DNA from 3 places in the Clostridium sp. CM041 genome. Region 1 is predicted to be linked to each of the others. Evidence: a T-box and tRNA genes for the amino acid it is inferred to sense, from the RefSeq annotation. Region 1 holds a T-box; the other regions hold tRNA genes.
The links. The T-box of region 1 lies ahead of leuS (leucine--tRNA ligase). A T-box ahead of a tRNA ligase gene usually reads a tRNA of that ligase, here a tRNA-Leu.

Region 1 (10,991 bases):
ACCCATGGATATATTTGGAGATAAATGGAGTAATCATAATGAAAAAATTAAAGAAAATTGGCTTAGCAAAGTTTCGGCGGATGACACTGTACTAATTGCAGGGGATATTTCATGGTCCATGAATATTTCTGAGGGTGTGGAAGATTTAGAATGGATTCATGAGCTTCCAGGTAAAAAAATACTTATAAAAGGAAATCATGACTATTGGTGGAGTGGTATCACGAAGCTTAATTCTCTCTACGCGGATATGGATTTTATCCAAAACAACTTTTTTAACTACAAAGATTTTGCTATATGCGGAACACGGGGATGGAATTGCCCAGGAAATACAAGGTTTACAACTCATGATGAAAAAATTTATAATAGAGAGTTAATAAGGCTTCGAATTTCACTCGATGAGGCAGTGAAAAAGGGTTATAATAAATTTATTGTAATGCTTCATTATCCACCTACTAATGATAAGTTTGAGGAAACTGAACTTATAAGAATAGTAAAAGAGTATAATGTATGCAAGGTCATATATGGTCATTTACATGGACCATCTTTAAATAGGCTATATGAAGGAAATATAGAAGGCATAGAATATATAGTTACTTCTTGTGATTATTTAAACTTCGATCCTTTAAAAATATTAGAATAGTATCAAAAGTTAATACAATGTGGATATGAAATTTTATGTAAAGGACTGAGTATATGGCAATAAGAGAGTGGAAAAGATTTTTAATTCCTTATGAACAGGGTGTAGAAGAGTTAAAAGTAAAATTTAAAAGTATAAGAAGAGAATATAGACGAAAAAATGAGTATTCACCTATAGAGTTTGTTACCGGGAGGGTTAAAGAAATATCTAGTATTCTTGAGAAAGCTAATAAATTCGGTATCCCTCTGGATAGAATTGAATATGAAATGGAAGATATTGCTGGAATAAGGATAATGTGTCAGTTTGTAGATGATATTGATAAAGTGGTAAATCTAATTCGTGAAAGACGTGACATGCAGATGGTTTATGAAAAAGACTATGTTGCAAATGTAAAAGGGAGTGGATATAGAAGCTATCATATGATTATAAAGTATCCTGTAAACTTAGCTGATGGTCAAACCGAAATACTCGCGGAATTTCAAATTAGAACCTTGGCAATGAATTTTTGGGCTACAGTAGAGCATTCTCTAAATTATAAATATAAGCATGATATACCAGAGAATATAAGGGCAAAACTTAAAAATGCTGCAGATGCTGCTTTTCAATTAGATGAACAGATGCTAGAAATTAAAGACGAAATTAAAGATGCACAAAAATTGTTTGAGGTAAAATCTAATTTGGTGTCGGATATAATGAATAATATACTTGTGCTTTCGTCGATTGGAAAGTCAACGGATGCAGCTAGGTATAGAGAACAATTAAATAAGCTAATAGAAGAAGGAGAAGTTTATGAAATTAGTAGCTTACTTCGCGCAACCCAAAAAACATTAGATATGTATGGAGTTTAAATTGAAAAGGAGAGTAGAAATTAAAAATTTCTACTCTCCTTTTATAATAATTCAAATTTAAACTGTAAAAACTATATGTGGTTCTTACTAAGAAGCTACTATATTAACTAGTCGTCCTTTAATTATAATAACCTTACGCACAGTTTTACCTTCTAGGGTAGCGATTACTGTTTCATCTTTAAGAGAAATTTCCTTGATACTTTCTTCATCTAAATTTTGAGATACAGTTATTCTGGATTTAATTTTACCATTGATTTGAATAGCTAGCTCTACTTCATCTTTTATAAGAGCAAACTCATCAAATTTAGGCCAAATTTGATTAAATACAGAGTAACCCATACCTAAGTTCTCCCACTTCTCTTCTGCAAAGTGAGGAGCAAAGGGAGCTAAAATCTTAAGGTAATCCACAAGCACTTCTTTTAAAAATTTACTATTTATATTGTCTACATTAAAATATTTTAATATAGCATTTGTAAGCTCCATAAGTCTTGCAATAGCGGTATTAAATTGAAGTTTTTCTGTATCTTCGGTAACTCCTTTTATTGCGAAATGTCTCCAGTAGTTTAATTCTTTTTCCTCTATGCCTAGAGAGTCTTTGTTATTAAGGTCTTTTGACATAATGCAGATTCCAGTGTCGATTGCTCTTTCAATTCTATCAACAAATTTTCCAATGGCTTTTATACCATCATCACTCCAAGCTCCACCATCAATATAACCGAAACCAAACATTAGGTACATTCTAAATACATCTGCGCCAAACTCTTTTATGTACTTGTCTGGAGAAATAGTATTTCCTTTCGATTTACTCATTTTCACTCCGTCTGGTCCTAAAATTAAACCTTGGTGAGTAAGAGATAAGAATGGTTCATCAAAATCTAAATACCCCATATCACGAAGAGCCTTGGTTATAAATCTTGAATATAATAAGTGACCACATGCATGTTCAGGTCCGCCTACATATTTGTCTACAGGAAGCATTTTGTTTACCAACTCTTTATCAAAAGCTTTTTCACTGTTTTTGTTATCTACATACCTAAATTGGTAGAAAGAAGAACAAACGAATGTATCCAAAGTATCAGCTTCTCTATGAGCTGCGCCGCCACAAACTGGGCAAGGGACATTCATAAAATCCTCGCATTTAGCAAGTGGTGATACTCCGTCTGGTGCAAATTCTACGTTGTATGGCAGTTCTACAGGAAGTTGATCCTCAGGTACAGGAACAGCCCCACATTTTTCGCAGTGAATTATTGGAATAGGAGCGCCCCAATATCTTTGTCTTGAAACTAACCAATCACGAAGTCTAAAGTTTACTTTTTCACAGCCGAGACTTATACTTTCTAATTTTTTTACAATTGCTTTTTTTCCGTCGATGGTAGATAAACCATCAAATTCTTGACTGTTTACCATTTTTCCATGTTCAGTATAAGGGAGATTTTCGCCCTCTCCATTTACACTTTTAAAACCAATAATTACCCTTTCAATAGGCAATTTGTATTTAGTAGCAAATGCGAAGTCTCTATCATCATGAGCAGGAACAGCCATTACTGCACCAGTTCCATAAGTGTTTAGAACATAGTCAGCTACCCAAATTGGAACCTCGCGTCCATTAATAGGATTAATAGCATAAGAACCAGTAAATACACCTGTTTTATCTCTTGTAATAGATTGTCTTTCTATATCAGTTTGTTTTCTAGCATCATATTTATAAGATTCTACAGCATCTTTATATTCACTTTTAGTGAGTGAATCTACAAGTTCATTTTCAGGGGCTATGACTACATATGAAACACCGAATAAAGTATCTACTCTTGTAGTAAATACACTAAAGTCTACATCAGAATCAGCTACTTTAAAAGTAACATCAGCACCAGTAGATTTGCCTATCCAATGTTTTTGCATGGATTTGGTTTTTTCAGGCCAATCCAAGGTATCAAGCTTTTCTAGTAGTTCATCAGCATAGTCAGTTATTTTTAAGAACCATTGTGTTAAATTCTTTTTAGTAACCTCAGTGTTACATCTTTCGCAAAAACCATCTACTACTTGCTCATTTGCAAGTACTGTACTACAGCTAGGACACCAATTTACTGGTGCTTTTTTCCTGTAAGCAAGGCCTTTTTCAAATAGTTTTAAGAATAACCATTGAGTCCATTTATAATAATCAGGGCGACATGTAACAACTTCATGATCCCAATTAAACATTGCTCCCATAGCTTTTAATTGCTTTTCCATATTAATAATGTTTTGCTTCGTAGAATCCTTTGGATGCACTCCTGTTTTTATTGCGTAGTTTTCAGCAGGTAGACCAAAAGCATCAAAGCCCATTGGCTGAAATACATTGTATCCTTGCATTTTCTTCATTCTAGCCCAAGAATCTACAGGGCCATAGTTAAACCAATGCCCCGCATGTAATTGGCTTCCAGACGGATAAGAGAACATTTCAAGTACATATAACTTCTTATCAATTTTATTTTCATCAAATTCATAAAGGTTAGATTCTTCCCATTTTTGTTGCCATTTTTCATCGATAGTTGTAGTATATTTTGCCATTAGTATTCCTCCTTATTATGATCTATAGGTTAAAAACAATTATTAATCTTTTCCACTTAGTTTTAAATTAGAAAATAAAAAAAACCCTCATCTCAACAAAGAGACGAAAGTAATATTCCGCGGTACCACTCTAATTAGGCATTACGCCTCACTTAAGAATATAACGGTTTTAACCGTACTTGTTTTCACAAGTAAGCTTTTACTTACAAGTAAGATTTTACTTAAAAGTAAGCTCATAGGCAAGTTCATATTATATCATTACTGCTTCACACCTAACAGCAGCTCTCTTTAAAATGCTATAAATACTACTACTCCTAATAAAAGCAATTTATTATAGTATCATTTGTTTAAGATTGTATTATTATTCATTATAATTTAAATAGAATTTTGTGTCAAGGCCATGTGATTTACTTAAATTTCATAACAAGATTTTTATTTGCATAGGATATAAATGCAGTAAGCGCATAGTCATATACTATGAAGGCAAACTCCATAACAATTATTATTAAATAAATATTTATATTAGGGAGTTTTGACAATATAAATAATTTATAAATAAATATAAGTATAGCGGAGGCTATATTAAAATACAATAACTTAAGCACAATTTCTAGAATCATACTTCTTAATTTTTCTATAAAATATTTCACAAAGCCATAGGAACCAAAAATTAGTATATATGCAATGCTTATAAGCTTTGAAGGTATAATAAATAAACTAAGCAAGGAGACAGCACTATATACTACAATGGTATTCTTTATTCCGGTAGTTAAAATTGAAAGGGGAATAATACAGGAAGCAATGCCTAACATAAAAAACTTATTTGTAGGGAAAATAGAAGAAAGATATAGTAATATTAAACTAAGTGCTGCGAATATTCCACCCTTAGCAATATTATTAGATTTCATAAAAATCATCTCCTAAATTAATAGAATTAGCAACAGGATATAAGATCTCCGCCTAAACATTCGCAAATACTGTCTGCACACCACAAGTTAAGACATAGATTACCCATGCCAAAATCATTGTTACGCTTGCCATAATAGTTATCTCTATAATTTGAAGTACGCGAATTTAGTTCATTAAAACTTCGTCTATATTCAATATTATTAGGATCTTGCGTGCAAGCGCGGCTTATAAAATTATAAGCACTATCATGCCAACCTTTTTTGAGGTGAAGCACTCCCGTTAAATAATTCCACTCGGCAGTTTTTGTATTCATGGAATTTAATTTCTGCTCAGCGGAAGGGATATTTCCGTTATTTAAATCCATTCTTATAGATTGATATATATTGTTATTAGTATAGTCATCATTTGAATTAGAACCATAATTATTAGAGGAATTGTAACTGTTAGAAGAACCATTGCTACTTGAAGAACTAGTGTTTTTCATAAGTGAATCATAGGCTTCATTTAGTTCCTGCATTTTTTCTTCTGCTAAATCTTTTAAAGGATTATCACCATACTGATCAGGGTGATATTTTTTTGCTAACTCTCTATAGGCTTTTTTAATATCTTCTTTAGATGAGCCTTGTCTTACACCAAGTACTTCATAGGGATTTATCATCTTTATATTCCACTCCTTTTAAATTATTAATGTTACATTCTTTATTAAATCATCACCTGCGGTGATGTAATATTAACGACTTCAGAAGGAGATTTATACCCCCACTGAAGTTTTCTACTTGTTAGGGTATGTTACTCCCACTTATAGAAGTGGGAGACTTTCATTCTGAAATGTCGTTAAAAACCTTATCCATTTTTTCCATGAGTCCGAGTTCTAGTATATTACATAATATAGCTTCATTTTTTATTAAAGGTAATCTATTTAGATAGTTTAAACATTGCTGCGCACAGGTAGATAATAAAAAATCAATTCGGGGTGCTATCGATATACTAAAACTTTTGAAATCTAATTTATCCGTATTAAACAATGAATTTATAGCATTAAAAGAATCACTTTTTATATCCTTTTCTAAATCATCATAAGCATCTATAATATATATCCATTTACCTAAATTATACCCAAGCCAATATAAATCATCCTTAAAGGAAGCAGTCTTATAATAAAATGATATTATAAAGCCTGTAAGGTCAGCAAAAACATGAGAAAGCTCATCTATAGATAGCTGCTCATCAATGCATAGATCCTTATGGTCCGCTTCGAGGGTATTTAGTAATAAAAGCTTTTCTTTTGTATAATTCATTACATCATTATATGCTATATCTGATTTTGATAAATAGTTTTTTAAAAACACTGAAAAAACTTTACTTTTCATTGTTTTATTATCGTAAACATCATCCATTATCTTATAATAGGCTAAAGTAATATTACAAAAAGCGGCATAATCTATTGCCTGGTTATTATCAATCATAATCCTTTTTTTTAGTGGATGCATCATACATTTGAATTTAATAAAATTATATTTATTCTCTGAAAGTGCATCCAAAAGTACTGCCAAGAAAGTCATATCATAATTTAAAGTAAGCCTTGGTAGGTTTCCAAAATTATTTTTAATAGAGTTACATAGGCCACAATAATAAGCTTTGAATTTCTCGTAGTCTTTTATCTTCATTTCCATTTTACATGGAGTTACATATCCAAACATTATAGTTCCTTTGGTGATTTTTTTGATTTTAATATTTCATAAATGCTTTTAGCCGTAGTATCCTCTAATCGGTAACCGAGCAAAGTCACAACTTCCTCAATTTCGAATTCATCCTCGCTTTCAATTTCTATGTAAGGAAAAGGACAGAATGTCTTCTCATTTATATCTATTTCAATAAGGGTATTTTTGTATTTATAGCTTTCTCTATATTTTTTAATAGATTGGATAAGCTCTAGACCTAAGGATTCGAATATACCCTTGGCAGCAGCTGCATCTTTAATTTCTGATTCGTGTTCATCCATAATTTTATATTTTTCTTGGCTTATGAGTTTTTTCGTGGTTATGTAATGAACTGTGGAATTTGTTAGTTCATCATGCACTGTTCGTATTCTTGCATAGCCTTTGCCGTTTAGTAACCTTTTATCCGAGAAATCATAAATATTATTTATTTGATTTTCTTGTTTTACTTTTATAGCATTTATGTTTAATAGTTTTTTGCGGATTTCTTGTACATCAATATCTATAATTCTAAGTTCTATTTCTCTCAAAGTAGTTCCTCCTTGTCACTCTTAGGAACATAACAGTTATTAATTGTTATGCTTCTATTTTTATATATCTAATCATTAATTCTTTATTATACCATTAATTGTGATTATATCATAACTTAAGTAAAGTAACATTAATATTGCGTTAAAATTACAAATTCCTATACAGGAAAATAGGTAGTCACAATAATATTGTGTTAAGAACTAAGGATAATAGCAATATATGACTTTGTTATAAGTGACGATACATAGTATAATAATTGGGCACGTTTAAATAAATGGACTAGCATTATTGACTTGTTATTTGTTTAAATGCGCCTTAGATAAATATTAAGGTGGTGTTTTTTTGGAGTACATAAAAGAAGTTAATATAAATGAGGCTATTATTCATGTTTTAGATAACAATGCAGATGAACCTATCTTGAATGAATATGCATTAGACTTAGATGAAGAAAAATATAACTATTTACTGAAACATATCCAGAAGTGCCTAAAGGATGAAGAATTAAAATATGGAGTCTTTAATCCCGATCGAAATATAGTAAAAGATATATCACAGGAATACTTAAATGGTGAGAATAATTTACTGGCGGTATCTAAGGAACTAGCAAGGCAGATGTTTATTTTAATGAGATCTATTGGGAACGTTCCTTCCTGTGATTTGGTAATAGTATCTTTTACCACAGAGTTTGGACCAATGCTTGGGATATTTAAAATGGATTATATTAAAAACTATGTGCACACTATCGAATTTGTGGATAATAAGTTAGGCATTGATATAGTATCGCAGGTTACAGGGTTACCTGGTAGTTCTCAAAGAATACAAAAATGTACGTTTTTAAAACCAATTAGAGATGAAAATAATTTTGATTTAATGGTCATCGATAAAAAAAGCAAGAATAAAGAAGATGAGGAATATGGCTCAAACTACTTTATAAGTGATTTCTTAGGTTGCACAATTATTGATAATGAAAGAGATGTTACTAAAAACTTCGTGAAGGCAGCTGAAAAATTCACCCAAAACAACTTTGCAGAAAATGCAGATGAAGCAGAAGTTGTTAGAAGTACTATAAAAAGAAAGCTTAGAGAAGAAGATAATATTGATCTTAAAGAATTGTCTGAGGAAATGTTTTCTGAAAATAATGATACTAAAGAAAAATTTGTTGAGTTTATAACAGAACAAGGAGTTTCAGAAAATATTAGTCTTGATAAAGAGTGGATAGACAAAAAGCTAAAAAGAGTAAGACTAAAAATTGATAAAGATATAGATTTATACGTAAATGAAGAAACGTATCATGATAATAGTCGCTTTGAAATACAAAGAAACGGTGATGGCACAATTAATATGGTTATTAAACATGTAAGCAATTATGTTGAAAAATAGATAAGAAAAAAGTATAAAAACATTATAGTTTCCTATATAATAAAAAATAAAACAAAAATACCCATAGTAGAATATACTGTGGGTATTTTTGTTTTAATAATTTAGATTTAAAATAATTTAATCTAAATTATTTTAAAGAATTAGAAGAACCTAAAACGTTAGTGATTTTGCTTTCAACTAATTTAGTTATGTTAGTTCTTGCTTCGCCTAAATATTTTCTAGGATCTATTTCGCCAAGATTTTTTGTAAGAACTTTTCTTATTGAACCAGTCATAGCAAGTCTTAAATCAGTATCCATATTTATTTTACAAACAGCCATAGATGCTGCTTTTCTAAGCATATCTAGTGGAATTCCTTTTGCGCCTTTCATTTCGCCACCAAATTCATTGATCATAGTAACGTAATCTTGATCAACTGCAGATGCTCCGTGAAGAACTATTGGGAAATTGTGCTTTCCAGCTTCTTCTAATTTTTCTGTGATTTTTGCTAATCTTTCAAAATCAAGTTTAGCTTCGCCTTTGAATTTATATGCACCGTGGCTTGTTCCTATAGCTACAGCCAAAGAATCAATACCAGTTCTTGTTACATAATCTACAGCTTGTTCTGGATCAGTAAAAGTTGCGTCTGCTGCGGAAACATTAACATCATCTTCAATTCCAGCAAGCTTTCCAAGTTCTGCTTCAACTACAACACCTTTAGAATGAGCATATTCAACTACTTCTTTAGTTGTTCTTACATTTTCTTCATAATCAAGATGAGAACCATCATACATTACTGAAGTAAATCCAGAAGCTATTGCAAGTTTACATTGTGCTAAATCTGAACCGTGATCTAAATGAAGAGCAATTTCAAGACCAGTGTCTTCTACAGCTGCCTCTACCATTTTTCTAAGGTAAGTAGGTCTAGCATATTTCATAGCGCCGCCTGATACTTGAAGTATAACAGCTGACTTGTGAGTAGCACAAGCATCGACAACTCCTTGAATTATTTCCATATTATTGATGTTGAAAGCTCCAATAGCGTAATTGCCTTCTAAAGCTTTTTTAAACATATTAGTAGTAGTAACTAAAGCCATGTTAATTCCACCTTTCAAATTTTGTAATAGGGACATATATTGTCCCTGCGGGACTTTTATGATATGTTATAATTATAAGCTATAATTGGACTATTTTCTACCCCTTTACTATAAATTGTACCCATAAATTTAAAAAATCAAAAAATATTACTTATAGATACTTTTTCATGAGACATTATATGATCTATAAGATATTTCATACTATGTACAGTGGCTAAGCATTCAGACTTATCTTTTATTTTTATATATTGAGTTAATTTTAAAAGCTCGTTGTCCATATGATCTGTATCTTCATGATGTATATATATAGTTAAGAATTTAGAAGCTTTATTCCAATCAGCTACATAATCTAGTGATAAATTGTATGCATCTTCGTAGTTCTCTTTAAGTATATAGCTTTCTAGGGAAGAATTCAAATTTTGTAAATGAGCGCAATTATGATTTATAAGATTTATAGATACAAATATGCCTATAATCATTGTGAAAAATAAGCCGAAGGCTACAATAACATTTTTCATATTTTCTTATCTTTCCCTTCTTTAAGTTGATAATAGAACTTATTTTTAGAGTCAATCATTCCTATGAAAACATCTTTTGCACATAAAATATTATTTTTTCTTAATACATTATTTAACCAAGTTATGTCTTTTTTTAAAAGATCTAAATTTTTATAATTTATATTGCCATCCATAATCAAAGGTATAGGCAAGGACTCTTGAGTTATGGAGATATTTAAATCATCCTTAGTTGCATTAGAAACACTAGTTTTAGGCAATATGGATAGCTCACCACTAGTCTCCAAAATAGCATATTGGATATCAGATAAATTAAAATACCCTTTTAATCTAAGTTCTTCGAATAAATCATTAATATTAAATCTTTGACATCTGAGCTCTGCAATATCAATTTTGCCATTTTTTATTAATATACTCGGAGTGCCTGTTAAAATTTTTCTAGCCTTTTCGCTTTTGAGTTCAATATACGAAGTTGCTATTTGGAGAAATAGCAAAGTGAATATTGGTATAACTGCATGTATAATTGGTATTCTTATATCTTCCATAGGGAAGGTTGCAAGATTAGAAATCATCAATGCAATCACAAGTTCAAAAGGCTCAAGCTCACCTATTTGTTTTTTACCCATCATTCTCATAATAAATATTACTGTAAAGTATAAGACAAAAGTTCTGATTACTAGAATAAGCATAATAACACCTCTTTAACATATGATGTATATGTTTCCTTTAAACTCAAAAATTATAAGGGGGAAAGGATACATTTTCTAAAAACTAAAGTATAATAGTACTAACCACTAAAAATAGGGGATGATTGTATGAGTAGTTTCAATA
Region 2 (10,991 bases), 1.8 Mb from region 1:
TGTAATTTATTAGACAAAAAACTACGTGATTACAGCTCTATAGAGTAAAATAATTACATTTATGGGGCTGTGTTTTTCTTAGCGTACGAAATATCATTTTTGCGTACGCCACCCCTTACTGCTTTTTAAAGTAAGTAAGGTTTTGCCAAAGATATTAGCTCTACCCATCGTACTTCTATGTTGTTAGCCTCACCTTAATATTTTTTCTAGGTCATTAATTTCATCACTAATATAAGCTTTTTGCTCATAAAATTTAAAGATATAACTTTAAATTTTAGAATCTCGATAATCTTATTTAATTGCTTTGAGCCTCTAAATCATTATATTACCCATATTAGTTATATTTTGAGCTTGATCATATTGTTTTGATGATATTTATGTCACCTTTTCATTATCTAATATATATTTACTCTCTTCAGACAGCCCAATACGATACAATAACCTCCCCTCCCTTATAATCGCTGTAAACTATTTTCCTTTTTCAACTAAGGATTGTTTGAGAAACAAAATAACAAGTAAATAATAAAAAGGTTTATTATAACAAAAACTACGCAATATGAATTTGCGTAGTTTTTGTCGCGTTTCAATTATCTCTAATATGTAAAAGTAGAAATCATAAGGCTTTACTTAATTGCTTTTAAATATATTCATAACAAATATTTAAAATAATAAATATAATTAAACATACGATAAATTTAATTAGTTCATTTAAAATAAATACAGTTTCTATATGTATACCATTAGAAATTTAAAGAACTATTAATCATTCTAAATTACAGCATAAACTATACCTTGTGCAATATAACCACAAGTACTAGCTAATACATGTGGAACATATTTTGACAAATAATCTGTAACTATACTATGCACTTCATCAAGTGGTCCCATTAGAACGTAAGTATTAAAAGCTCCAACAAAGGCTCCTTCTGAAACTTTAGCTGCAAGCGCTCTTGGAAATGCATGATATATTTTTTTAGGCAAAACTACTTTTACATAGTGTTTCCCTAACTTTTTAATTAGTTTTGATGCTACTGTTGCAACTCCTCGTTTTGGTCTTGAGTTAGTTTCTGTAGGATTTTGTATAGGTGCTTCTTGTAAAATTTCTGATGCAGTAGAATTTATTATTTGATCTAGTTCACAATTGGTTAATTCGGTGTAATTTGTATCCTTCACCATGATTTCAGTAGAAGTTTCAGCAGCAAAAACATTAACTGTTGGTATTAATGTAGTACTAATCATTACACTTGTTAAAATTGGTATTATTTTTTTTAATAAGATATTTTTATTCATACTTTTCCCCCTAATATATTAATAGAATTTGGAAACCCTTAAACATCCATATATCTCAATCCCGGAGGGATAACTTTTATTCGCCCTCCTAAAATTTCAAACAAAAATTTTAAAGCTCCTTATATTTTTAAAAAACCACTTAACAAAGTTGGTAGAATTTAAGGTGCTTACTATAGTGGTATTAATTAACAAATAGATTGTGTGTGACATTATCATGTTAAATATCAATTATCCTAAGTACGGCAACGCTATGTATATAAATGGTATAAAATGATTATAAAACATAAAATGTCATAATTTGAGCTAATGTAATCTTATACCACAGTATATGTTTTGTCAATGTTGAAATAGTAACCGCAAAGCGTAAATTCACCACATTAAGACACGTATTATCAAATAGTGATATATTTAAAGTAAATATTGAATATACCAGTATTAATTTAATATTTTTATCGAAGATTTTATATTACTATCTTAGTTAGCATTATCAATACTATACTTGTACTTTAACTAACTTGTTTTGAGCAAAAAAATAAGAGCTTTATCATTTAGTGATTAAACCCTAGATATATCAATGCTTTACATTGATATTATATTCTTTTTTGAGTTAGAACTATTACATATTAATTCTAAGTCAGAACATTAAAATAATAGTATCAAATTGAAATAACTGGCTTAACGTTGTAAATTTACGCTTTGCGAGCCCCACCCCATATTAAAAAAATATATATAAGGGTTTACACAATGTCGTGAAAACATAATTTCACGTCATTTGTTATGTACCTATATCTAGCATATACCCTCATTCATACTTTTTCCGTATGCAATAAGGCTCTATTTAACTGCATAAAAGGTGTCTAATTGAGAATATACACTACTTTTATGCATGGTTTATATCTTTATAATACAATAATAAATATTTAGTATTATTATTTTAACTTACCTTTCATAAATTTCCAAGCAGTTTGATAGTACTTAATCACCCTAATATGAATTAATTACATTTTAAAGTATATAATTACAATAAAGATTTAATTTAGGGGGATAAAAATAGTGATAGCTTATAAACAAGCTTTTATTAAAGAGGAATATGCTTCTAATAAAGACGCAAGTAGAATTCAATCTAAACATTTTTTAAATGAGCTTATTATGTACGAAAGACAACCTAAAAATAAAAATGAGTTTTTCAATTTTACAGATGACCAATTAAAAGAAACATTACTTAAACTATTTAAAACTGTATCAAAATCATCGTGTGATCAAGGCATGAGTACTTATGATAGATATATAAAGTGGGCAAAAATTAAAGGTTATAGGGTTACTGATAGTCTTTCTTATGAAAGGGTCTTCGATAATGTAAAACCCTTAGGGGTTTGGGGGACGGAGTCCCAAAGCTACGCTCCTTCATTTAGGATCTCACTAAATAATATATTGAGCTGGCTGATAACAAGGTCCCAATTTGCATATACTCTAGTCCATTTCTTACTTACCTTTTCAGTTGCCAAATATAGCATCTTCATAAGACTATCATCGTTCGGGAATATAAGCTTTGTCTTCGTAACTTTTCTAAATTGACTGTTAAGACTCTCTATAGCATTTGTGGTATATATAATTCTACGAATATAATCTGGAAATACAAAGAAAGTTATGATATTATCCCAATTATCTTCCCAACTTTTTATTGCATTTGGATATTTACTACCCCATTTTTCTTTAGCAAAATTTGAATTTTCTAGTGCAAAATCTTTATTTACTGAGCCATAAACGGCTTTCAAATCTTTAGCAAATGCCTTATTGTCTTTATGTGGTATATATTTCATACTTGCTCTTAATTGATGAATTAGGCATCGTTGTATCTTTGCAAAAGGATATACCGCGCCTATTGCTTCCTTGAAGCCACTTAAGCCATCGACACAGAACACCAAAACGTTCTTAAGGCCTCTGTTTCTAAGGTCATTAAGCACTGAAAGCCAGAACTTACTGCTTTCATTTGCTCCTATCCAAATACCAAGCACCTCTTTTTCGCCATCCATATTTACACCTAAAACAACGTAGGCTGCCTTGATTATGATATGCTTGTCGTCACGTACTTTGTAGTGAATTGCATCCATAAAAATAAAAGAGTACGTTTTTTCAAGTGGCCTATTTTGCCACTCTGTAACTACAGGCATAATTCTGTTTGTTATATTCGAAACCATTTCAGCAGATATCTCAACCTCATATAGATTTTTCACTTGCTCTGATATGTCCCTTGTAGTCATTCCAGCTGCATAGAGCGCCATTATTTTATCTTCGATACCAGTTATATTTCTTTGATACTTAGGCAATATTTTAGGCTCAAATTCACCATTTCTACTGTTTGGAGTTTGTTTTTCGGATATATCATATTTATCATATCTAAGTTGCGAATCCATTTCTGCTTCTAATGTCTCCTGAAGAACGTCTCTAAACATACTTTTCATAGCAGTTAAAACCTCATTTGGACTTGTAAACTTTTGCTCGTTGATATAATCCCTTAAAATATCTTTCTAAATGTTTGACATAAAAATACTCCTCCTTGCAATCTTTGATAATTAGCTTATCTCAATTATTGCCAAGAAAAAGTGCTTTTTATCCTGTTTACACAAAATTATTTGCAGGCCTAATAAAAAACCAAGAAGAGGATTAAGACTTATAGCTTTTGTAATTATTTTAATTGTAACTTTAGATATGGACAAGTATATTTTATTTAACTAAAAATAAATGCGATCGTTATCGTGATGTTTAAAAAGCCTCTATTATTACCTCCATGATTCCTCCACATACCATCCCTTCGTCTTCAGCGATGGCGCCTGTCATATCTATGTTTTGAATTTGATACCCACCATTTCCGAGTAAGTTACGGGCGTCATTAATTATCGTGCCTTCGCTACACCCTCCGCCGATACTCCCTAAAATCTTACCATAAGGCCATACAAGCATTTTAGCTCCTGCATTTCTTGGAACGGAACCTTTCGTAGAAATGATTGTAATGATTGCCTTTGGAGAATTTTCTTCTTTGCACAATTCCATCAACACTTCATTGTCAAATTCCGGCCAATTACTTTTCGTATGCCTATTAATACTATTGGTTATATCACCGAGTCGTCTATAACTGATGACCTGAGATATAATAGAAAACGCTATCTCTTCTGGTGTTACTGCTCCTATCTCAAGACCTATAGGGGCATTGACTTTGTTTAACTTCTCTTGAGTATATCCTTCATTTACCATTTGCTCCATGACGCTTTTAACTCGCCGTTTTGAACCAATCATTCCAACATATGCAGTATCATGTTTTAAAACTTGTCTGAGACAATCCATATCATGCCTATGACCTCTAGTTACAATAACAACATAGGCAGAATTGTTTAAACTAATTAAGTCGAAACAGTTCTCGAAACTCTCACAAATCACTTTTTTAGCAGTAGGAAATCGTTCACTATTAGCAAATGATGGTCTGTCATCGATAACTGTAACTGAAAAACCTACTTTTGAACCAAATTCAGCTAAGGGCTTAGCTATATGTCCACCACCTAAAACTATCAAGCGTGGTTCTGGAAAATATGGTTCAATTAAATAAGCTTCACTTTCACTAATTTTAACAAGCTGAAGAATTCCAGTTTCTATTGCATAGTTTGCCTTTTGGTAAAGTAATTCATCTAAATCAGATATTCGATTATGGGAATTCAGACTTTCCTTTGTAAAAAGTGTTTTGTTCTGAGATGGTTTATTTCCACAATTTTTGTTATCCAACATTGTAATAATAACAGCATTATTTCCTGAGCCCACTTTATCCAGTAAATTTTTATAGGTATCTACATTCATGATTTCATTCCTCCAAGTTTATTATCATTTGAAATTCACCTTTGATAAGTTATTTATGTCTATAAACAAGCGAATTAACCAACAAACTATTACTTTATTATAACAATATATCCTAAAATTTCAATAACATTGCTGGATATATTGTTAACAACAAAAACTGAAAATTCATTTCCAATAAACCTTTCATCATATAATTAATACTATTTCTTTGAACCCATATCTCTGGAATATAAAATTCGTTATTAAGGGAATATCCAAAGATAACTAATCAGTATACTTGTCCTAATAGCTGTTTTTCTAGAAGATCGAAATCATATGTTCTTTGATCATAGTCGCAGAAGCCACCATTTTTCACATTAGGGCTTGAGCTGCCACTCTTTTTACTCGCCCACTGTTTTTGATAGAATATTACCTGCTCAGAAGTTTTTATGCCTTTACTTATCCAGCTATTGAGTACTTTAGTGATGTACTTTATAGTTTTAGCATTATATTCTACAGCCTCATCAATAGCCATAATGATAACTTTGCTACTTACCTGCTTTGCAAAATCTAATATTTTTTCATACACCAAAGGCGTGATAGCATGTACATTTTCTTCAAATACCTTAAGTACACTTTTTAAGCCCTCAGCAGCAGCAGAATTATTTCTATATTTTATGACTATTGCTTCTTCTTTAGTTAATGCTTCTTCTTTATTTATTAATTCTTGTTCTTTATTTATTAATTCTTCTTTATTACTTCTTATTCTATTACTTGGTAGCCCCTTATAAGGGCCTTGTAAGCCCCTACTAATATCCTTGTTAATTATGAATTCACGTGGCTCCTGAATTTCTTCCTTTTTCAGAAAATCATTATTATCTTGGTCTTCTATATTTTCTGTTTTCATGGGAATTACATTAGAGCTGCTTTCTAAAGTAAAGTTTATAGGATGATTGTCCACTTTTTCTAAGTAGCAATTTACAGAAGTTCTATCATCAGTAAAATTAATATCAAAAGATTCCTCTATAATGAGGTTCTCGAAAATTTTCGCTACATCTAATTGAGCTACATCACATTTTTTAAATAAAATTTTAAGAAATTCTTTATTTTTAACCCTGGATAACTCGTGATGAACACATTTAATAGCGTTTATATTGTTAGGTACGTTATACTTCATCCAATTTAACAGCATAATCTCTTTCGTATCATTACAGTATAAGAGTTTGTTATACTCACAGAATCTTTTAATTAGCTTATCTACAGTATCTCTGTTGTACCCAGTTTCTGTAGCTATAAGTTTTTTTGATATTTCATAAATACCACACTGTGTTGTTTTGGTATTTGAAATAAGATATAAATAAAAGTATTTTTCCTCTGGTGTAAGTTCAAACACAAAGCTATCACTCCAAAATTCTGTATAAATCTGTCTGTATTTAGCCATTAGTTAATCCTCCTTAATATTAATTAAATCATCACCTGCAAATCTACACTATTAACACCTTTTAATTAAGCCCTATATATAATAGCCACGAGAATTGCAAATCCGAGTCCCCTAATACTAAATATTTTTAAGTTTTTTATAAATCTTTTTAAATTTACGTCCAGATTATGTTACATAATAATCCTGAATTAGATAAAACGTTTATAATATACTTATTATACTAATTTAACTTTGGGTTTTCTTTATTTAGTTTAAGCAAAACAAAACATTGTAGAAATTTGATTGCCATAAGGCTCACCATTTTTGCAGATGTGGTGGAATTGGCAGACGCACTAGAATCAGGGTCTAGCGCTTTACGGCATGCAGGTTCGATTCCTGTAATCTGCACCAAAAAAACACTCATTTTATGAATGCTTTTTATTTTTTAATTAAATTAACAACTCGTAATTTAAGGCGAGTTAAAATAGGCTTAGGGGGTAGTTTTGTAGGTTCAATTTACGCAGAAAATTTCATCATCAACATTAAGAAAGATATTAAAAAGTGGATATTATATTCTAAATGTATGATAAATGGTTGGTTAAGCGTGGTAATCATAGAGAATGATGCTGAAAAGACTAAACATCTTTTAGTTCAGTCACACACATCTCATTCTGATACAAAGTTAAAAGATTTTAAAATCAGAGAAGCAATTTATATATAAAGATGTTATGATATTTGCTCATTTATAGTACTATATTGTATAATTGAATGAGGATACAATAATAGAATTAAGCATAAATTTCTGTATATACCCAAATTAGAAGGGTGGCGTAATGGTGGGATTAGTATTTTTCTTAATAATGGTTGTTGTATTTTTTTTAGCATTGTTCTTTATAATGCTAAACGTAATATTTATAATTATATGGAGAGTAAAAAAGCGGAAAGGCAAGACTACTAAAAAACGATATATTGTTATTCCAATAATTTTTTTAATCATAAGTCTTTTAATAGAGCTGATTCCTATTGGTTGGATTGGTGCAGTGAGGTCAGGAAACAAAAGTAGCTCAAAAGATGTTATCATAGCAGAATCGGGCAAAATTGTATACTGGGGATATGATGGTGATAGAATTGAGAATTTTAAAATGGATGGTACTACCTACGTTGCTATAGTAGTATATTCAGGCTCATCGGATACATGGGAGCTTGGGAAACCAGTTGCTAATATCAGGTATAAGTCAGCCGATGAAACATTAGACAAAATTATGAGTTCACTATCTGCTCGTGACGATACTTCAACATTATATCCAGTTATTAATGAAAAGGGATTTAAGTTATATACTATAGAAAGTACTATCGCTATAGGAAGTACTATTACTATTTACTGCCCTGAAAATCAGAAGGATTTGCTTTTAGCGTACTATAAAGAGCTTTCTCATGTAAATTAAGGGAATCCATTTTGAACTGCCCCCTGTCAAGTAGACAGTGGAAATAATTAAAGATTTTATGTAAGGCGTCTATCATTTGGTAGGCGCTTTATTTATGCTGCATTACCTAATAGATATCGCTGATATTCCATTGGTGTCATGCACTTTAAACGTTTTTGATAACGTCTATTATTATAATATTCTATATAGTCTTCAATCGATTTCTTTAAGCTTTCATAGTCTTCAAATTTATGAAGATAATACATTTCTGTTTTTAAGATTCCCCAAAATCCTTCCATTGGACCATTATCAATACAATGCCCAACCCTCGACATGCTCTGTATCATTCCAGCTTTTTTTAGTTTTTCTTTAAATATTTTTGAAGTATACTGGAAACCTCGGTCACTATGAAATATTGGTTTAGCATCAGGGTATACTTTAACAGCAAGATTAAAGGTTTGATAAACCAATTGGTTATTATTAGAATGACCAATGACATATGAAACAATACTTCTATCACCTAAATCAAATATTGCACTTAGATAAGCCTTTTGTTTTTTATTGACTTGTTCTGCTTTAAAATTTCTATCCAAAATATTTTCTGCAGTAACTTCAGGAGTTGACTTAATATAATTATATCTTTTTTTTCTGCATACGGATTTTAATCCTAATATCTGCATCAGACGATAAATTCGTTTATAATTAACTTTTTTATTATATTCTCTACGGATTTTAATCGTCATCTGGCGATAGCCTAAGATACCGTCTTTTTCCTCATATAACTCACAAATAAGCTTTAATAATTCTTCGTTTTTCAATACTCGGTTACTTTTTTCTCTGTGTAGCCATTTATAATATGCAGAATGGCTAACGCCGCCTATAATGCACAACTCAGTTATAGGAAATTTATCTTTGTTAGATAATTCTTGGATTGCAAGATAAGTATCTTCGTATCTAGCTTCGCTTAATATCGCCTTCTTTCTATCTCTTGGATTTTTTTTAGAAGAGCATTCTCCATCCGTAATCTTCTGTTTTGTGCTTCTAAAAGCTTGTATTGAGATTTTAGCCTTTCATCTTCTGTCATTAACTCTTCAGCCTTTGGCTTTCCACGTCGGTCCAAAAGCCCTTCAATACCAAACTGATTATACTTCTTCATCCAGGTATAAATCTGAGGATAAGATACCTTATATTTTTCAACAGTTTTATTATAACTGTTATTATTTTCAATACAGTACTTTATGATTTCAATGCGTTCAATATAAGAAGTTTTGCGTCCTTTGGTCATGATTATTTTTCCTCCTGTTCCAGAAGATTTTATGTTTTCATGACCATTATACTTCTTTATCCAATTGCATAAAACTGTATTTGACGAAATATGATACTTAATGCATAAATCATTCAGTGAGCCATGCCCATCAAGATATTCTTTTACAATATTAATCTTGATTTTGGCAGTATAAGAAGTATTTTTGCTAGAATGTTTTAACCCAGCTTCACCTTCTGATTTATATCGTATTACCCATTTTTGAAAAGAACTCTTATGTACTTGAAGTTTGTTGCATAAACTTAACATACTAGCTTTTCCATTTAAATATGATGTTACAGCCTTAATTTTTTGTTGGTCTGATATAGTTGATTTTCTTCCCATAAAAAAATAGCCCTCCTTATAGTAAACAGTTTTATTATTTTAACTGTCTACCATAAGGGGAGCATATCATTTTTGGTTTCCCTTAAAAATTGTCATATTATCAACATTGTGATTAAACATGGCCTAAATTAAAAGTTCCGGTTTTTATTTTAGAAAGTGAACTAAGGTATATTATAACCATTTTGTTGAGTATTTTAGGTCGATATATATACCCCCTTGCGACAGTTTCTATATACAGTCCGTGTTAGTAGATGCTATAGGTTTATAATATAAGTATATTATGGTATAATATTTCCAGACAAAAAGAGAAAATTGCAATTAAGTATGGGATAAATATTTTGTGGGGTGATTTTGAAATGAGAAAAGAGAAATATATTATTAGAGAAATAAAAGAGACTGAACTTGATATACTTGAAATGATGTTGTTTGGAGCAATATATCTACCAGTTGGAAGTGAGCCTTTGACAAGAGAGGTACTCAAAATACCTGAAATTAGTGTATACATCGATGATTTTCTTAAAAAGAAGGACGATCACTGCTTAGTGGCAGATGTTGAAGGTATTATAATTGGTGCTGTATGGGTTAGGATTTTAGCAGGTGAAATAAAAGGCTATGGGAACATAGATGATAAAACCCCAGAGTTTTCTATTTCGCTGATAAAAGAATATCAAAATCAAGGGATAGGAACATCTTTGATGAAAAAGATGATAGAATACTTGAAGGAAAAAGGATACAGCCAAACATCATTGAGTGTATCCAAAGGTAATTATGCAGTGAGAATGTATAAGGCTGTAGGATTTGAAATTATAGCTGAAAAAAAAGATGACTATTTAATGCTACTAAAATTAATTTAGGTACAGATGGTTCTCGATGTTTTTATATTGTTTTAGGGGCCAGCCAATATTTCCTACAAAATACACATTAATACATATATCCCCAAAACAAATTTTATAAACGTATATCCATTATTCTATAGTTCGCTACACCAACCTTAGTTTTTGAACTGGAAGAAATTCACCCTTTTAGTTTGCCTAAATCTTCCCCTTTGTGATTGCCGGTTACAACTAAAAGTTATACTTATTTTGTGCAGTAAATTGCAATTGCCTGTGAGAGGAATTCTGCTGTTCCCTCACCATTCTGGTCAATGTTTTTCTTAAAACGTTCATCTCCAACATACATAAGACCAAGGCACTGCAAAATTTCATTTGTACAGTTGTACCATCTTGCTGTGATAAAACTCTGCCACTCTTTAACAAGTGCTTGAACCTCTTCGCTGTCTTGAGTTTTATTATTCATATTGGTAGCGAAGGCTTTTAAAATATCTCTGAATTCCTCGTTTATTTCCTGCCACTGATTTTTACTATAATTGTTACATTTTTTCTCA
Region 3 (10,991 bases), 500 kb from region 1:
AATTGCTGCAGCCATCGGTTCTTCCATTAAATATGCTTCTCTTGCACCCGCTCTTTTAGTTGCTTCCTCAATTGCTCTCTTTTCAACCTCAGTTACACCAGACGGAAATCCGACTACAATTCTTGGACTTGTAAGACCTTTTGAACTAATTTTATTTATAAAGTGTCTAAGCATTTTTTCAGTAATCTCAAAATCTGCAATTACTCCATCCTGCATAGGTCTAATGGCAACAATGTTACCTGGTGTTCTACCTATCATCTGTTTTGCTTCTTCACCAACGGCTAATACCTTATTAGTATTTACATTTATAGCTACAACAGAAGGTTCTCTTAGTACAATTCCTTTCCCCTTCAAGTAAATTAATGTATTTGCTGTTCCTAAATCTATTCCCATATCTCGAGTCGTTCCAAACATTCCCATTTTAATTTCTCCCTTCGTATCTAAAGTATTCCTTTTTCTTTTAAGCTCGTATAAGTTCCATTCCCAATAATTATATGATCAAGCACTTCTATTCCTAGTAATTTACCACATTCTTGAAGTCTTATAGTGATGTTTACATCTTCCTTGCTAGGAGTTGGATCTCCAGACGGATGATTGTGACAAATAACCACAGAAGCACTACATTTTTTAATAGCTTCGTAAAAAACTTCTCTTGGATGAACTATCGAAGTGTTTAAATTACCAATTGAGATATCTTTTATACTTATAATGACATTCTTTGTGTTTAGCATAACTAATTTAAGATATTCTTTTTTTAAATATCTCATTTCCTCCATAAGATATTCTGCAACATCTTTTGGGGAAGTAATTTTGTAATCTTCTCCTGATTTAAAACTTCTAAATCTTTTTGAAATTTCTGTAAGTGCTAAAAGTTGTGTTGCTTTAGCATTTCCAACACCCTTTAAATTCATAAATTCTTCTGCACTTGAACTTAGAAGTCCATTTAGTCCGCCACACTCAGAAATTATCCTATCACAAAGACTTATAATATTTTCATTTTTTGATCCTATTCTAAGTATTATAGCTAATAGCTCATTGTTGGATAAAGCTTCAGCACCGTATCTTAACAATTTCTCCCTTGGTCTTTCATTTTGAGGCAAATCCATGATTTTGCACGTCATACCCATAAACAACTCCTTTATAGATTGACCCCCATCTCCCTTAACATAAAATATAATTTATTTACTGGTAGCCCCACCACACTATAGTAACAGCCCTTTATTTCTTCAACAAATAGAGATGCTGCTCCTTGTATTCCATAAGCTCCAGCCTTATCAAGTGACTCGCCCTTTTCTATGTAATTGTTTATTTCTATCGAAGATAATTTTGAAAATTTCACTTCCGTACAAACATACTCAGTACTAATCTCTTGAGTTTCGGTGTTTATTACTGCAATTCCTGTATATACCTCATGTGTATTATCACTTAAATCACTAATCATTTGAAAAGCTTGCTTGTTATTTTTAGGTTTACCAAGCACTTTGCCTTTGAAATAAACAATAGTATCACACCCTATTATAACAGCTGGTTTTTTAACGCTACTACAAACAGCTACAGCCTTTCCTTTTGCTAAAGTCATAACGTAGTCCCCACAATTCCCAGAAAATAATAAGTCACTCTCCTCAAAGTCACTTACTATTACCTTAAAATTACTAGTTATTTTTTTTAAAAGTTCCAACCTACGCAAAGATGCAGAAGCTAGAATAATATCCACTACACCACTCCTAATATTTTCTATATAAAATTATTGCCAAAACAATGCCTATAATAGACATTATATTAATATTAAAATTTATACCGAAAGTTACTGCTAATACTTTAAAATCTATAAGCATAGGAGTATTCATTCCTATGGTGTATGTACTCTTTAAAAATTTGAGTGCGCTTACGTTATCTCCTAATAGCTCACCTATAAAACTTCCAGAAATTGCTCCAATCAGTATAAAAAAAATAAAATACGGATTTCTTCCTTCTGCACTTTTCAAATTGTACCCCCCACTTTACTTATATCCTATACATTTTAACATTTAATAAATTCATACACAAGTGTATAAATTTATTATTCAAAAAAAGTTTATAATTGTAATTTATTAAGATGCAAAAACATCCACTGGCATTTAGATAAAAAAAATACAAATAGATTCAAATAATCTATTTGTATTTTTAATTATTTAACTCCACATCATTCTACTTCTTTAATATCTTCTTTATAAATTTATAAATGTAGATATATCCATCCTCTGTTTTTTCCTTTTTTAATTCCGCTGGCATTGCAGTTAAATATGATTTCATTTCAGTCATGGTACTATAATTTTTACTTTTTTCTTCCGCACCCTTTAAAGAACCTATCCATTTTTTTAATTCTACAGTTTTAATTGACTTAGTATCCTTTTCTGAAAGTTTATTTAATATTTTAAGATCAGCACTTATCATTTCATTAGTTTGTGCACTTGTTGAATCCTTTCCACTCAATTGAAAATTAATTTTAGTATACAATATTTTTTTTTGATCAAGTTGTTTAATAATATTACCAATCCCATCTTTAGGATAAACACCAACCAAAACTTTATATAATTTATCTTCTTCAATAATAAATGGTGTACTAAACTCCATCAAACTTTTTTTCAGAATTAAAGCATTTTCCTTCGCGCTAAAAACGCCACATTGTATTGCTACATAATCTTTAATATTAGTTTGAGGAATAACTTTAGAAACATCTACACTCTCTTTGTTCACTTTACTACCTTTATTTACTTTATTGTCTTTTACTATATCCATTTTAGTAGTTTTATCACCTGTACCTGTTTTTACGTTATTATTAGGTATTAGCTTAGACAACATTGTTCCCAAGGCAATGGCTGCTATCAAAGTTAATGTAATTACAATCATGAAATTATTGTTTTTCCTAGGTGTCTTATAATTATATCTAGTATATCTCACTTTATCATCCCCTAATTTAATAAATCTTTAAACATCTTTAAAAAAATAACTAGTAACTTGTAGTCTATTTTTTTAGATGCCTTATTTAAAATACTATTATTTTAAAATTGATTTTAGAATTAAAAAAATATATTTATATATTAAATTGTTTTTTTTAGAATTATTATATCCTTGTCTTCGCTATTTATCTTTAAAAAATTGCTTGCTATCCTACTTTCTTCAAAGTTATTTCGTTTCCAAAATTCCACCATTGCATTATTATTAGATGAAACAAAAGTATAGAAATTACACATTCCATAATTTTCACGTAAATGTTTTGAAAACTCATTAATAATTGTGTTTGATATATCAGCATCATATAGTCTAATTTCTATTAAATAACACATAATCCATACTTCATTTGGATTTTTAAATTCTATTCTACCTTTTATAATACCTATAAGTTCACTACCACGTAACACTTTAAGAAAGTATTCCCCCTCACTCACATAACACTCTAAATATCTTTCATAAAATCCCTTAATATCATAATCTAACCTTGCTTCTATATTAAAAGCTTGCTTTTTATTAGTCCAATTTTTAATTTTTAAAATATCCTCTTTTTCTACATTCATAATGCTAACATCATCAAATTTAAGATCTATATTAAACATATTTACTCCTCTTTAACATTTTATGCCTCTTTAATAATTAAATTCTACGTTACTTTTAAATCCCCTTCAAAAAAAATTATATTAATACTGCTATGATTTTTTTATAAAATCATTATAAATCAAATAACCCTATAAGTTTTTATAGGGTTTTAAATGAATTTTGTTTTTCTTTATGTTAAATGATTACTATTTTTTATTCATCTCTGTACATAAGTGTTACTCTAACGATTCTTCTAACTATTTCTTTTGCTTCTAAATATGGTATCCCGCACCTATTTAACCTCCTAAATATGGCAGGGTTATACCTCTCAATTCTTCTTACAATAGACTCAACATCATTGTATTGGGGATTAGGTTTATCAAATGGGGATCTATCTTGATAATTATCTAATTGCCTTAAATCTTCATCCCCCTGCTCAAAACCTTTCATATATACATCTCCATACGTCATACCCATTGGATTGGACCCATTCATGAACATGTCTTCATTAAATTGGTTCATTCCCATAAGCGAATTAATCCCCATATTTGGATTTACATCCTGCATATCTCCCATTTGCATTCCCATTGGGTTCATACCCATATTTGAGTTCATGCCCACATTCGGCATCATATTCATTTGCCCATATCCATACATCATAGGTTCTAGTGGAACCATTTCATATTCTTCCTTCATGTCTATATCTTCAATATTTCTGTCCTCTAGTTTCATAACCGCCCTCCTTATTTATAACTTAATACATTAACAATTTATGCTAGAGGCCATGTTTTGATACTAATTTTATGACAATATGCAAAAAAAAATAAAGAAGATGTAATTACACCCTCTTTATAGCACTCACTTTTTATAGTGCCTCTACTTTAATCCTCTTACAGGCTTTCTCATATTACTATCACCATTTATAGTAACTGGATTATTTTCTTTATTTTTAAGTGGCTTCTCCTGTTTTTCATTAGAATTATTGTTTTTGTTTTTCATAAATAACACCTCTTTCAGATGTTAGTTTTTCCATATTTCTTTAAAAAATTCACTTTTTACAGATTTTTATCCTTCCAATTAAATCATCACTCGCGGTGCTGCAATATTAACAACTTCTGAATGAAAGCCGTAAAAAAAAAGAGGTATTCTACCTCTTTTTTAAAGTAATATAAATTTTTGGTGCGACAGACGGGACTTGAACCCGTATGGTCTCCCACACGTCCCTTAAACGTGCGCGTCTGCCATTCCGCCACTATCGCAAATATTGTTTATTTAATATAAAGGATCAAATCTTATAGTCATATGTATTTTAAAACTTGCAACTACAAGATTGATTATATATTATTCTAGTATAAATTGTCAATAGTTTTTTCTGTTTTTATTTGATTTCATCACCATATAATTTCAAATAAATATTATAATTTGTTTTTACCTTTTTAACATATTTATCTGTTTCCCCGAAAGGTATTACATTTAATGTTTTTCCATCGCTAGAATATTCTTTATTATTAAGCCATTTTTGTACATTTCCACGTCCACCATTGTAAGCTGCCAACACCAAGTCTATATTCCCATTAAATTCAGTGTTTAAATTATTAATATACCAACATCCCATAGCAATATTAATTTCACTTTCATATAACTTTTCCACATCAAAATCTTTTAATTTCATATTTTCTGCAACCCACAATGCAGTATCAGGCATTATCTGCATAAGCCCATAGGCACCTTTTGGAGAAACAGCGTTTCCATCAAAATTACTTTCTGCCCTAATTACAGCTGCAACCAAACAAGGATCCACATTATACCTTTGCGAATACTTAACTATTTGATTTCCATATTTTATTGGGTAAAAACTTTTAAAAATGCTTTTAATGTTAATAACTATAATAACCAAAAAAATCAAGATTAAGATTTTTATAATTTTTTTAAATTTCATCACTTCACTCCTAACCCTTCTAACTTCCTAATAATCAACTCTAGTTGTAACTTTGTATTTTCAATACTCCCGCCATTATCAATAACAAAATCCGCAAATTTTTTCTTTTCATCTATTGGCATTTGAGCTCTTATTCTATCCCATGTTTCGTCTATTTTTAAAGCATCTCGATTCATAACCCTTTGTACTTGAATGTCACTACTCACCCACACTAAAATAGTTATATCCATACTAGTATGAAAATTGTTTTCTATTAAAGTAGGTGCATCTAAAAAGCAAAATTGCCAATTACCTTCTTCGTACATTTTTATTCTGTCTTGTATTTCTTTTGTTATAAACGGCATCATTATACTTTCAAGTTTTTTTCTTCGAGCATCACTCTTAAATATATAGTTTCCAAACTCTTTCCTATTAAGATTACCTTCACTGTCAAAAAACTCATACCCGAATTCCCCTTTAATTCTGCTCATCATCTCAGGGTATATTATAAAAACCTCTCTAGCTACAATGTCTGCATCAACAACCGGAAGACCCTTCTCTATTAGCATATTAGTCACTGTGCTCTTTCCACTACCGATTCCACCTGTTATCCCAACCCTTAGCGTTTTCAACTATTTTGCCTCATACCAAGTTTCTCCAATGCTTATTTCTACTTCTAGTGGAACTGAGAGTTTAACTACATTTTCCATCTGTTCCTTAACCAAATATTCAACTTGCTTAAGCTCATCCTTATATACGTTTAATATTAATTCATCGTGCACTTGGAGAATTAAAGTACTCTTTAATCCCTCCTGCTTTAATTTATCAAATACATTTATCATAGCAAGTTTAATAATATCTGCTGCACTTCCTTGTATCGGTGTATTCATAGCAAGCCTTTTACCAAAGGACTTCACAATTTTGTTTGTTGAATTTATTTCATAGATAAATCTTCTTCTATTCATTATTGTAGTAACACTACTATTTTTCTCAGCTTCAACCACTATATCCTCCATGTATTTTTTAACATTTGGATATCTTTCAAAATATGTTTCTATGTATGTTTTAGCTTCTTTTCTAGATATATTTAAGTCTTTTGCTAAGCTAAATTCTCCAATACCATATACTATTCCGAAGTTTACAGCTTTTGCATTACTTCTCATAAGCGCCGTAACTTCTCCTATCGGTACATTAAATACCTCCGAAGCAGTTTTAGTATGAATATCACAATGTTTAATGAAAGCCTCAATTAAATTTTCATCCCCTGCTATATGAGCTAATACTCTAAGCTCTATCTGTGAATAATCCGCAGATAAAATAACACACTGATCATTGTGTGGTATGAATACTTTTCTTATAGCTCTACCCATTTCATGTCTTATAGGGATATTTTGCAAATTAGGTTCAGTACTTGATAGTCTTCCTGTTGTTGTAACTGTTTGTGTAAAGTTTGAATGTACTCTACAATCTGTATCAATTACTGCTTGTAGCCCCTCAATATAAGTAGAAAAAATCTTCGTTAACTGTCTATACCTTGTAATTTCTGTGATAATGGGATGCTTATCTGCTAGTGCCTCTAAAACCTCAGCATTAGTTGAATATCCTGTTTTTGTTTTCTTTATAACAGGTAAATCTAATTTTTCAAATAATATCTTGCCTAGTTGCTTTGGAGATTTAATATTAAATTCTTCTCCAGATAAAACAAAAATAGTGCTTTCCATTTCTTTTATATCTTGAGCGAATTTTATGCCAAGTTCCGCTAATCTAGCCTTGTCTATTGTAAATCCTTCTGCCTCCATATATGATATAGCTTCTGTTAATGGTTGCTCCACCTCATATAGCAGTTCTTCCATTTTGTACTCTTCAATCTTCTTTTCTAAGATTTCATAAAGCTCTTTTAGTAATGCTACTTTATTAATCTCTCTTTCATGACCCTCACCTATAATACAGATTCTTAGAATTTTATCTATAAGAGTTTCCAGGCTATACTCCTTTTTAGCTGAATCGAGCAAATAAGCCCCAAGTTCTGTATCAAATTTTACTCCTTGTAACTTAATGCCTTTTTTATTAAGCGCAGTGTAAGCATTCTTTACGCCGTGACTTACCTTTTTAATATCATTACTCTCAAGTATAGTTTTCAAATAACTTATAGTTTTTTCTTCATCCTCATTAAATAAATCAGTAACCCTAATCAAATAGTTCTTTCCCTTATTATTAAAATATATGTTATTTACTCTAATTTTAGAAAACACATTAGAATCTGCAATATCGAAAGTTATATAAATAGTCTCTTTAATTTCACTAATAACTTCCAGAAGCTTCGACAATTTATCTATTACCGTAAAATCTGCAGAAAATGTTTCTTCGATTGAATCCTCATCATCCGGTATTTTCCCTATTAAAGATTTAAATTGTAATTTGTAGAATAAATCTTTTACAGCCCGTACATCATATTTTTCTTTTGATTTAATTGAGCTTAATTCCATTTCCATAGGCACACATGTAGTAATAGTAGCTAATTTTTTACTGAAAATAGCCTGTTCACTATAAGCAGTTAAATTTTCTACAAGTTTTTTTCCACTAATCTTATCAATATTCATAAGAAGATTTTCTATACTCTTATACTCTTTAATTAGCTTATAAGCAGTTTTTTCACCAATTCCTGGTACACCTGGAATATTATCAGAAGCGTCTCCCATTAGCCCTTTTACATCTATAAATTCTGTAGGAGTTACTCCAAACTCTTCTATTATTCGATTTCTATCATATATTTCCTTTTGTGACATTCCCTTTTTGTTTATAACAACTTTAACATTATCTGTGGCAAGCTGGAGTGCATCTCGGTCTCCTGTTATTATAAAAACTTCAAGTCCTTGTTTTTCTGCAAATACAGCTAATGTTCCTATTAAATCATCTGCTTCAAAGCCATCTAATTCAAAAATATCTATAGCCATTTTCTCTAAAAGTTCCCTAACTAGAGGAAACTGATCGCGGAGCTCATCAGGCATTTTTTTTCTTCCTGCCTTATAATCTTTATATTCTTCATGACGAAAAGTAGGCGCCTTCCTATCAAATGTTGTAACAATATAATCTGGCTCAAACTCTTCCTTCATCTTTAAAAGCATATTTGTAAAACCATAAATTGCATTAGTGTATATGCCATCCGAATTTGTTAGGGCTGGTAATGCATAAAAAGCTCTATACATAAGACTATGGCCATCTAAAATTAATAGTCTTTCCTTAGACATTGTAAATCCCTTCTTTCTAGTATGTTTATAACTTTATATATTGTGCTATGTTCTACATTATAATATACTTCGTCAATAAAAACATCAATGATTTAAATAATATGAAGGTAGATACAAAATTTATTAATAAAAATATACTATAAGTGTTGCATTAATTATAAATATATGTTAAAATTCTTCTTGTCAGGCATGCCGAAGTGGTGGAACTGGCAGACGCGCTGGACTCAAAATCCAGAGGTAGCAATACCGTGCGGGTTCGATTCCCGCCTTCGGCACCAAAAGACTATCAAGAGTTTCTTGATAGTCTTTTTTTATGACCAAAATTGCAAAAAGGTGACACAAAACTTTTATTCATGGATTAGCTTTTCTATTCCCATATTTAAGTCTTCGATATTTAAAATAAGTTTTTTCAAAGAAAACAAAAACCGTATTGGAATTTTACAATACAGTTTTTATTTCTGATATTTTTTTATTTTTGTTTCATAAAGATTATTGCCTTGGATGTCTATTATAACTAAAATAAATACTCTTATTCATAGTAAAAATCAAACTAAATAATATTATTTATCATTTTCTCTTCCATGGGTATAATGGGGCAGTAGTACAGGAGAAATCTTGTCTGTATTCACACCGTTTCCCTCAAGGCTTTTGTGGTATTCTTTAACATGGTCAAGGCTCAGTTCTTTTAATTTAACCACTTTGCACTTTTCACCTGCATGGAACCCTGTCCTACGTCCGAAAACAATAATATCTAATAGTGAATTACCCATCAATCTGTTTCTACCGTGTATCCCTCCTGAAGCTTCTCCTGCCACATAGAGGTTTTCTACCTTGGTTTGACCGTTTTCATCAATTAAAAGTCCTCCGTTTTGGTAATGAAGGGTTGGATATACGAGAATTGGCTCTTTTCTCATATCAATACCAAATTTCTGATACATCCTCAGCATGGCAGGAAGTCTTTTCTCAATCGTTCCTTCCCCATTGATTATTTCGATTAAAGGAGTATCCAACCATACACCCTTTACCCCTAAAGGTGTCTCAATACCATTATTTCTTACATGACATTCTCTGATGATTGCAGATGTTTCTACATCCCTTGTTTCAAGATGATAAGTAAATTGCTCACCATGAATATTAAGAGGCGTTGCCCCTAAACTACGGACCTTCTCCGTAACAAGTGCCCCAAAAATTTGGGGAGGGTATGCTACCCCAGTAGGGTGATATTGCACAGCATCTGCGAAGATAAGTTCTGCTCCGGCTCTGTATCCCAAAACAAGACCATCCGCTGTTGCACCATAATGATTTGATGTTGGAAAACCCTGATAGTGAAGTCTTCCAGCCCCTCCCGTGGTTATAATAACTGTTTTAGCCCTTGCGATTAAATATTCCTCTGTTTCAAGATTGAATAATATGGCTCCAGCAGCTTTACCATCCTTGTCTAATAGGATCTCCACAGCAGGGGAAAATTCCACCACTTCAATCCCTTTGTTAATCACTTCATCCCTAAGCACACGCATGATCTCAGCTCCCGAATAGTCGGCAGCGGCGTGCATCCTCTTTCTCGAGGTTCCACCTCCGTGGGTAGTAACCATGGTGCCATCCTCTTCTTTATCAAACATTACCCCAAGGTCATTTAACCATTTGATTGCTCCCGGAGCATCCTTTACAAGGGCATTAACAAGTTCTTTTTTGTTAGTAAAGTGTCCGCCACCCATTACATCCATGTAGTGTTTCGCAGGAGAATCTTCTGGCTTATCAGCAGCCTGGATCCCCCCTTCGGCCATCATGGTATTAGCGTCACCGAAACGTAATTTTGTGGTAATCAATACATTGGCGCCTTTTTTGTGAGCCTCTAGGGCTGCCGATGCTCCAGCTCCTCCCCCACCTATTATCAACACATCCACGTCATAGTTTACTTTAGTTAAATCCATGTCCAGATCTTGAAGTCTACTTTTAGCTTCAATAATATCCGCCAACTCTAGGGGAACCTTTGATCCTTTATTTGGCCCTAAACTTAGATTTTTGAATTCATTATCTCTATAATCCGGATAATTTTCCTTTAATATATCTTCTTTTTCTTGGGGACTCATTCTCGGAAACTGGACTCCCAATCTTTGGGAACGGGTGGCCTCTACCTTCTTTATTAGCCCCCTCATTTCTGCTGTATACATTTAAATACCTCCCTGGTAAAACTATATTTTTATGTAATTCTAAGCTAATTTTTACGTTTCAATATCCCTTGTATTGTATAC

Region 2: it has a tRNA-Leu gene. The T-box ahead of leuS (leucine--tRNA ligase) is inferred to sense a tRNA for this amino acid. The anticodon was not compared.
Region 3: it has a tRNA-Leu gene. The T-box ahead of leuS (leucine--tRNA ligase) is inferred to sense a tRNA for this amino acid. The anticodon was not compared.

The regions. Positions count from the first base shown of each region.
Region 1 covers NZ_CM143648.1:3,054,012-3,065,002, forward strand. Annotated here, with positions in the region: gene ACWJJT_RS14375 (metallophosphoesterase) at 1-640, shown strand, start outside; gene ACWJJT_RS14380 (GTP pyrophosphokinase) at 694-1,485, shown strand; gene leuS (leucine--tRNA ligase) at 1,573-4,032, opposite strand; T-box leader at 4,129-4,363, opposite strand; gene ACWJJT_RS14390 (hypothetical protein) at 4,440-4,940, opposite strand; gene ACWJJT_RS14395 (J domain-containing protein) at 4,967-5,596, opposite strand; gene ACWJJT_RS14400 (DUF5685 family protein) at 5,760-6,641, opposite strand; gene ACWJJT_RS14405 (class IV adenylate cyclase) at 6,641-7,189, opposite strand; gene ACWJJT_RS14410 (nucleoid-associated protein) at 7,533-8,570, shown strand; gene ACWJJT_RS14415 (ketose-bisphosphate aldolase) at 8,698-9,645, opposite strand; gene ACWJJT_RS14420 (DUF4363 family protein) at 9,783-10,163, opposite strand; gene ACWJJT_RS14425 (DUF421 domain-containing protein) at 10,160-10,849, opposite strand; gene ACWJJT_RS14430 (nucleoside kinase) at 10,976-10,991, shown strand, end outside.
Region 2 covers NZ_CM143648.1:1,273,618-1,284,608, forward strand. Annotated here, with positions in the region: gene ACWJJT_RS06090 (hypothetical protein) at 769-1,290, opposite strand; gene ACWJJT_RS06095 (IS256 family transposase) at 2,685-3,812, opposite strand; gene ACWJJT_RS06100 (XdhC family protein) at 4,054-5,136, opposite strand; gene ACWJJT_RS06105 (DnaD domain-containing protein) at 5,405-6,556, opposite strand; tRNA gene ACWJJT_RS06110 (tRNA-Leu) at 6,862-6,946, shown strand; gene ACWJJT_RS06115 (hypothetical protein) at 7,369-7,980, shown strand; gene ACWJJT_RS06120 (IS3 family transposase) at 8,073-9,020, opposite strand; gene ACWJJT_RS06125 (helix-turn-helix domain-containing protein) at 8,924-9,607, opposite strand; gene ACWJJT_RS06130 (GNAT family N-acetyltransferase) at 9,964-10,461, shown strand; gene ACWJJT_RS06135 (MerR family transcriptional regulator) at 10,685-10,991, opposite strand, start outside.
Region 3 covers NZ_CM143648.1:3,555,136-3,566,126, reverse strand. Annotated here, with positions in the region: gene ACWJJT_RS16825 (rod shape-determining protein) at 1-420, opposite strand, end outside; gene radC (RadC family protein) at 441-1,127, opposite strand; gene ACWJJT_RS16815 (Maf-like protein) at 1,139-1,714, opposite strand; gene ACWJJT_RS16810 (DUF4321 domain-containing protein) at 1,725-1,985, opposite strand; gene ACWJJT_RS16805 (SPOR domain-containing protein) at 2,188-2,940, opposite strand; gene ACWJJT_RS16800 (GNAT family N-acetyltransferase) at 3,081-3,593, opposite strand; gene ACWJJT_RS16795 (hypothetical protein) at 3,787-4,305, opposite strand; gene ACWJJT_RS16790 (hypothetical protein) at 4,450-4,572, opposite strand; tRNA gene ACWJJT_RS16785 (tRNA-Leu) at 4,751-4,832, opposite strand; gene ACWJJT_RS16780 (lytic transglycosylase domain-containing protein) at 4,952-5,512, opposite strand; gene coaE (dephospho-CoA kinase) at 5,512-6,123, opposite strand; gene polA (DNA polymerase I) at 6,124-8,739, opposite strand; tRNA gene ACWJJT_RS16765 (tRNA-Leu) at 8,931-9,017, shown strand; gene ACWJJT_RS16760 (FAD-dependent oxidoreductase) at 9,300-10,910, opposite strand; gene ACWJJT_RS16755 (4Fe-4S dicluster domain-containing protein) at 10,962-10,991, opposite strand, start outside.